Linked DNA regions of Prosthecobacter sp.. The protein of the gene in region 1 interacts with the protein of each later gene in a pairwise test. Links are inferred from orthologs where the notes say so. Each region holds a gene or a part of one and is shown on either strand. Other genes may lie near its edges. The genes, in order: ssb and priA.

Region 1 (3,264 bases):
CACACACCGAACCTCGGCGAGGTGCTGCTGCTCGAAGTCGGTGCCACCTGCGTCGGCTCCATCGTGCAAACCTTCAAATCAGGCGATCCCATCACTAAGGGCGCTGAAAAAGGCTATTTCCGCTTCGGCGGCTCCTGCGTCATCACGATCTTCGAGCCGGGCCGCATCCGCTTCGCCGATGATTTGATCGAGCACAGCCGCGCCGGCCGCGAAGTTTATGCCCGCATGGGCGATGTGGCGGCCTACGCTCTCGGGTGAAACCGCCGGTGTACGTCCTTCAGCCGCGCCTGATCGACGTGCGTGTAGATCTGCGTCGTCGAGATGTCCGCATGGCCCAGCATTTCCTGGATCACGCGCAGGTCCGCGCCGTTGTTCAGCAGATGCGTGGCAAAACTGTGCCGCAGCAAGTGCGGATGGACGCGGGCCGGATCAAGGCCGCACATGGCCGCCCGCTCTTTGACGATCTGCTGGATGCGTGTCGTCGTCAGCCGTGTGCCGTTGTGTGAGATGAAGATGTGGCTCTGCGTTTTTGGCTTCACCAGCGCCGGACGTCCGTGTTCGAGCCATGCGGCGATGGCTTCACGCGCCGCGACACCCACGGGCGCAAGACGCGTCTTCGAGCCTTTGCCCGTCACGCGAATCCAGCCTTCCTCCAAGCTCAGATTCTCCAGCTTCGCATTCATCAGTTCCGACAACCGCACCCCGCTGGCATAAAACAGCTCCAGAATCGCCCGGTCGCGCCGGTCCAGCGGCTTCGTGCCGTTCACGGACTCGATCAGCTTCTGCACATCGCTTTCGTTCAACGAATCCGGCAGGTGCTTCTCCTGCCGCGGTGGCAAGATCGGGTCGGCAGGATCGAAGGCGATGTGTTTGCGTGCTGTGAGCCAGCGAAAGAAAATTTTCAGCGCGATGAGCTCGATGCGCGCCGATGACGCGGCGATGCCGTCCTTCTTCCGCTGGGAAAGAAACCCACCCAGATGGTCCGTCGTCACCGCCGCCGCAGTCTCCGACTGGTGTTTCATTTTGAACCACGACGCGAACGCCTCCAGAAACCGGCGCACGAGGATCTGGTAATTCACGGACAGGCCGCGCTCGGTCGCCAGGTGTTGAATGAAGCCGTCGATGAGTTCCAGCACGCCGCAGCATGCCACGGCATCGGTTGATGACAAAAAAACATTGCCGGGACGCACACCCCCCGGCAACGTCTGCCGCCAGACACAGCCCCAGCACTCCACCACTCCTCGTTTTATGGCCTCCTACAACAAAGTCATGCTCATCGGCAATCTCACCCGCGACCCGGAAGTGCGTTACACGCCCAAAGGCAGCGCCGTCTGCGACATCGGTCTCGCCGTGAACCGCGTGTACACCTCCGACAGCGGTGAGAAGGTGGAGGAAGTGACCTTTGTCGATGTCGTGCTGTGGGCGAAGATGGCCGAACTCGCCGGCAAATACCTGCACAAAGGTCGCCCCGTCTTCATCGAGGGCCGTTTGCAGATGGATTCCTGGGAAGACAAGCAGACCGGCCAGAAGCGCACCCGCATGCGCGTGGTGGGCGAGCAGATGCAGTTCCTCGGCAGTCCACAGGGCGGTGATCGTGCTCCCGCCGGTGGTGGCGATGAAGAAGGTGGCTCCAGCGGTGGAGGTGGCGGCGGTTACAATCGTCCCGCCGCCCGCCCAGCCCAGCGCCCCGCTGCTGCACAACAGCGTCCGGCTCAACGTCCCGCCCCTGCCCAGCAGAACGACGAATTTGGCGAAGGCCCGATCACCGAGGGCATGGAAGAAGACGACATTCCGTTTTGATTAAATGGGACTCGATTGGAATCCAGGCCCCAAAGCCAAGCCCGGCTTTGAAGCCGAGTTCGAATCTTTGTGGCGAAAGCTGCTCTCCAAAAGGTGGTGTTGGAATCGTGCAGGTAAATCGCGACGTTTTGATGCGATCACCCAGTCTGCGTTCGACACACTCAAGACCCCGACTGTTGGAGTTGAGGACGAGGCAACGGCGTGGGCTCACCAGCAGTTCGAGCAGCGAGTCGACAAATCTTTGACGGAGGAACTTTTTGTGAGCCGCCTCACAGGTTTCCGGGTGCTCCCGCTGATCCCTCGTTGTGACGGTCTCCCTCGATACACAAACGGTAGCCCGGGCGGCTACGTCGAAGCCTATGCTTTCCGCGGCCAATTTTTGAAGGATTGCGAATACATCATCGGCGCAGAACTGCTCAATGCTGCATGGGAGTCCAAGCTATCGAATGAGACGATCAAATACGGTAAGGAGCTTCTGCGTCACTCCGCGTACTATGCTAAGACACATCAAATTGACTTGGCCACAGTTCATCTGGCTGAAGATCCTGAATCTGTCGAGTTCCACCTAGATGTTGTCGAATCCGCAGGACGTTGGTGTGTGTTCTGGGGAAAGCATGGCCATTGGCTGGAAGCCTATTTTTGAGTGACTGCCACTTCTGTTGCTACCGGAAGATGGCGCTGAATTGATGCGTTACTTTCCGCCCCGAATGCCCTCGAAAACCGTCATCACGGCCATCCTGGTCGCCAACATCATCTCCGCGTCTGCGGAGGTGTCGTTTCGCAATGACGTGATGGCCGCCATCTCGAAAGCGGGCTGCAATCTGGGCACCTGTCATGGCAATGCGACGGGCAAAGGCGGCTTCAAGCTCTCCTTGCGCGGTCAGGATGCCGATTTCGACTTCAAGGCGCTCGCTCGCGATGCCTCAGGGCGTCGTGTGAACGCCTTCGCCGCTGAAAAAAGCCTCCTGCTGGTCAAAGCGTCGAACAAAATCGCGCACGAGGGCGGCAAGAAGCTCGATCTCCAAGGCTGGGAGTATCAGGTGCTGCGCGATTGGATCGCCGCCGGCATGCTGCGAGACGATGCGACCGCGCCGAAAGTCACAAAACTCGCCGTGACGCCTACGGAGTCCGTTTTGGACGAACCCGCGAGCACCGTGCAGATCAAGGTGCAGGCCACCTTTGCCGACGGCGTGCAACGCGATGTCACCGAACGCGCCATTTACGAGCCGCTGCAAAACGGCCTCGTCGAAGTGAGCAAGAGCGGCCTCGTGAAGCGCCTGCAATTTGGCGAGCCATCCATCCTGGTGCGTTTCCTGAATCAATCCGTGCCCGTTCGACTCACGTTTGTGAAGGCGAATCCTGCTTTCGCCTGGAGCCAGCCGCGCCGCAACAGCAAGATCGACGCGCACGTCTTCAACAAACTCAAGACCCTGCGCATGAACCCCAGCGCCGTGTGCGGCGACG
Region 2 (3,309 bases), on another replicon or contig:
CCTCCATCAGCACGTCCAGCGCCTCGGGATCGGGGCGGTTGAAGGAAAAAATGCGGCTGCTGCCCAGTTCCGCCAGCACGCGGCGCAATTCGGGCTGGAAGATGATGACCAGCGCAATCGCGAGGAAGACCGAGAAGCGCTGCAACAGCCCGCTGATGACCGAAAGCTCCAGCAAAAGCGAGATGAGTGCGAGGCTCAGCAGCAGAATGAGCAGGCCCGTCAGAATGCGCGCGCCACGTGTCGCACGGAAAAACAGGTATCCATGATACGCCAGCGCGGCGAGGATGATGATCTCCACGCCGTCGCGCCAGTGCTCTGTCAGAAAGTCCCACATGCCGTATCGCTCCGTGCTGCTGCGTGGGAACGATGGCACGGGCGTGTTCGTTTCTCAAAAGAAGAATCGTTTTGGCGTGTGATTCACGGCGGCTAGGATGACCGCATGCCGCAAACCCCGCCGAACAACCCTTCCAAGCCAAAGCAGAGCGATCTGTTTGGCATGGCGGTGGATGCGCCGGGCCCGCAGCCAAGCGAGACACGCGTCGCCCGCGTGCAGCTCGAAGGCGCAGCGGCGATGGAGCTGGATTATGCGATTCCCGAGACGCTGGCGGACGAGCTGGTGGTGGGATCGCGGGTGATGGTGCCACTGCAAAACCGCCGCGTGAACGCGGTGGTGCTGGAGTTGCTGGATGAGTCGCCGCATCGTGGAAAACTCAAGGAAGTCGCCTCGCTCATCGGGAAGCGGCCAATGTTCACGCCGGGGCTGCTCAAGTTGGCGCGCTGGATCGCGGAATATTACGTCGTCTCGGTGCATACGGTACTGCGCACGATGCTGCCGCAGGCGGTGCGCGACAAACCAGGCAGCTTCGTGATGGACAGCCATCTGAAGTTGGTGAAGGAGCCCGCCCCGGCGGAATTCGAGAAACTGCGCAACAAAGCGCCGATGCAGGCACGGGTGCTCGATATCCTGCGCAGCTTCAAAGGCGAGGCGACGCTGAGTCAGATCCGTCAGGATGTGCCACGTGCGGCAACGATCCTCAAACCACTGCTCAAGGCGGGCTGGATCACGCGCAGCGAGGTGCGTGTGGAGCGCGATCCGTTTCACGACGAGGAGTTCCTGCCCAGCCAGGCGCTGGTGTTCACAGACGAACAGCAGGCGGCTTACACACGCATCGCGGCAGCGATTGATTTGGCGGAGAAATCGAAACCGATCCTGCTGCATGGCATCACGGGCAGCGGCAAGACGGAGGTGTATTTGCAGGCTATTGCACGCGTGATCGAGCGTGGCGGCACGGCGCTGGTACTGGTACCGGAGATCGCGCTGACGCCGCAGACGATTGAGCGCTTCAAGGCGCGTTTTTCCGACCGCCACGAGCGAATCGCGGTCCTGCACAGTCATTTGAGCGATGGCGAGCGCCACGATGAATGGTTCAAGATTCACGAGGACCGCGCCGACATCGTGATTGGAGCGCGCAGCGCGATTTTCGCGCCGCTGGAGCGGCTGGGCATCATCATCGTGGATGAGGAGCACGAACCGTCGTTCAAGCAGGACGAAACGCCGCGCTACCATGCGCGTGATGTGGCGGTGGTGCGCGGCAGCCTTGAAAAATGCGTCGTTCTGCTTGGCAGCGCGACACCAAGCCTGGAATCCTTTGAAAATGCCGCCAGCGGCAAGTACGAGCTGCTCAAGCTCTTGCAGCGCACCGATGGACGCACGCTGCCGCTGATCCGCATCGTCGATATGCGCATGGAGCGGCGCAAAGGCACGGGAACGAGCGTGGCAAACGCGGGCATCCTCTCTGAAAAGCTGCGGGCGGCGATCACGTCACGTTTGGAGAAGAAGGAGCAGACGATCCTGTTTTTGAACCGGCGCGGCTTCAACACCTCGCTGACCTGCCTGGGCTGCGGCGAGACGGTGCAGTGCCAGGATTGCAGCATTCCGATGACGTTGCACAAGCACGAGAACCGCCTCGTCTGTCACGTGTGCGGTGCACGAAGGCTGCCGCCGTCGAAGTGCCCGTCCTGCCAGGAACCGGGACTGAAATTCGCCGGATTTGGTACGGAACGAGTCGAAACAGTGGTGCGCGAGGTGTTTCCGCAGGCGCGCATCGCCCGGGTCGATACGGACACGATTCAGCGCAAAAACCAGCTCCGCGACCTGCTGCGGGATTTCCGGGCGCAGAAGCTGGATCTCATCATTGGCACGCAGATGATCGCCAAAGGCCTCGATTTTCCCAATGTGACGCTGGTGGGCGTGTTGAATGCCGATCTGGCCCTCAATCTGCCCGATTTCCGCGCGGCGGAGCGCACGCTGCAACTGCTGGTGCAGGTGGCGGGCCGCGCCGGACGCGGAGAGGTCAAAGGCGAGGTCGTGGTGCAAACGTATGCCCCGCACAGTCCTGCGGTGCAGTTTTCCCGCCACAACGACTTCGAGGGCTTCGCGCAGCAGGAGCTGGAGCAGCGCCGGGCGTTCCACTACCCGCCGTACACGCACGTCGTGCTGCTGGCCAGCCGGGGAAAACATCAAACGATGGCGGAATTTGCCCTGCAAACGCTGCATCGCCGGCTGTTGGAAGGTTTGCCGGAAGGCGTGATCATGGGCGAACCGGCTCCGTGTGCGATGGCGAAGGCGCATGGGCAGTACCGCTACCAGCTTTTGTTGCGTTCGCCCAAAATCCGCCCGCTGTGCCGCCACATTCAGCGCGTGATCGAGGCGACGACGCTGCCAAACGACGTAATCGTGACCTGGGACGTCGATCCAGTCTCACTTTTGTGAATTATGTCCTTCGGACAGTCAAAGAATCGAAGGGGACGTTGACATGCTGAATCTCAATCCAATATTCACCCCTCCATGACGACAGAGACACGCCCCCCCTGCCTCCGCCTCGGATGCCTTGCCATCCTGGCCCTTTTTCTTTCCGCGTGCTCCAGTGCAGTCGAGGGTCCGGGAGGCCGCATCGGCAAGGTGAAATACTACCATCTGATGCCGAACTACCAGCCGCGCTCGCAGGATCCGGCGATTCTCTTTGAGCGCGAGCATCACGTCTATGGCGCGGTGACGAAGGAACAAATCATGGATCGCTTCGGTCATTACTACACCGTGTTCTGGAAGGCTGATGACCGCAGCGAACCAGTGACGGTACGGTTTGAATATCAGCAGGCGCTCTCCGGCCTGAGCAAACGTGTACAGGAGCAGATCGTCGATGACATCCGCCGCAGCAACATTTCCAAATTCCAGATCACCGGCCAGGAATATCAAAAAAGCGGCCGTGTGGTCGCATGGCGCGTGAGCGTCCTGCGAGGCAAGGAAGA

What was found.
Region 2: the proteins of ssb (region 1) and priA interact in binary tests that used the Escherichia coli proteins (3 or more experiments, as listed by UniProt). The link is inferred for Prosthecobacter sp. from one-to-one orthologs.

Annotation. Positions count from the first base shown.
Region 1 is NZ_JAXMIH010000006.1:134,067-137,330, forward strand. The notes cover bases 79-3,024. They hold ssb (single-stranded DNA-binding protein), read left to right. Parts: upstream 79-1,248; coding sequence 1,249-1,800; downstream 1,801-3,024. Other genes in these bases: U1A53_RS03385 (phosphatidylserine decarboxylase), read left to right, coding at 79-258; U1A53_RS03390 (site-specific tyrosine recombinase XerD), read right to left, coding at 243-1,169; U1A53_RS03400 (hypothetical protein), read left to right, coding at 1,805-2,443; U1A53_RS03405 (DUF1549 and DUF1553 domain-containing protein), read left to right, coding at 2,508-3,024. Outside these bases: more of U1A53_RS03385, read left to right, coding at 1-78; more of U1A53_RS03405, read left to right, coding at 3,025-3,264. UniProt on the Escherichia coli protein: Plays an important role in DNA replication, recombination and repair. Binds to ssDNA and to an array of partner proteins to recruit them to their sites of action during DNA metabolism. Acts as a sliding platform that migrates on DNA via reptation.
Region 2 is NZ_JAXMIH010000005.1:174,840-178,148, reverse strand. The notes cover bases 116-3,106. They hold priA (primosomal protein N'), read left to right. Parts: upstream 116-439; coding sequence 440-2,773; downstream 2,774-3,106. Other genes in these bases: U1A53_RS01720 (hypothetical protein), read left to right, coding at 2,849-3,106; cdaA (diadenylate cyclase CdaA), read right to left, coding at 116-373. Outside these bases: more of cdaA, read right to left, coding at 1-115; more of U1A53_RS01720, read left to right, coding at 3,107-3,309.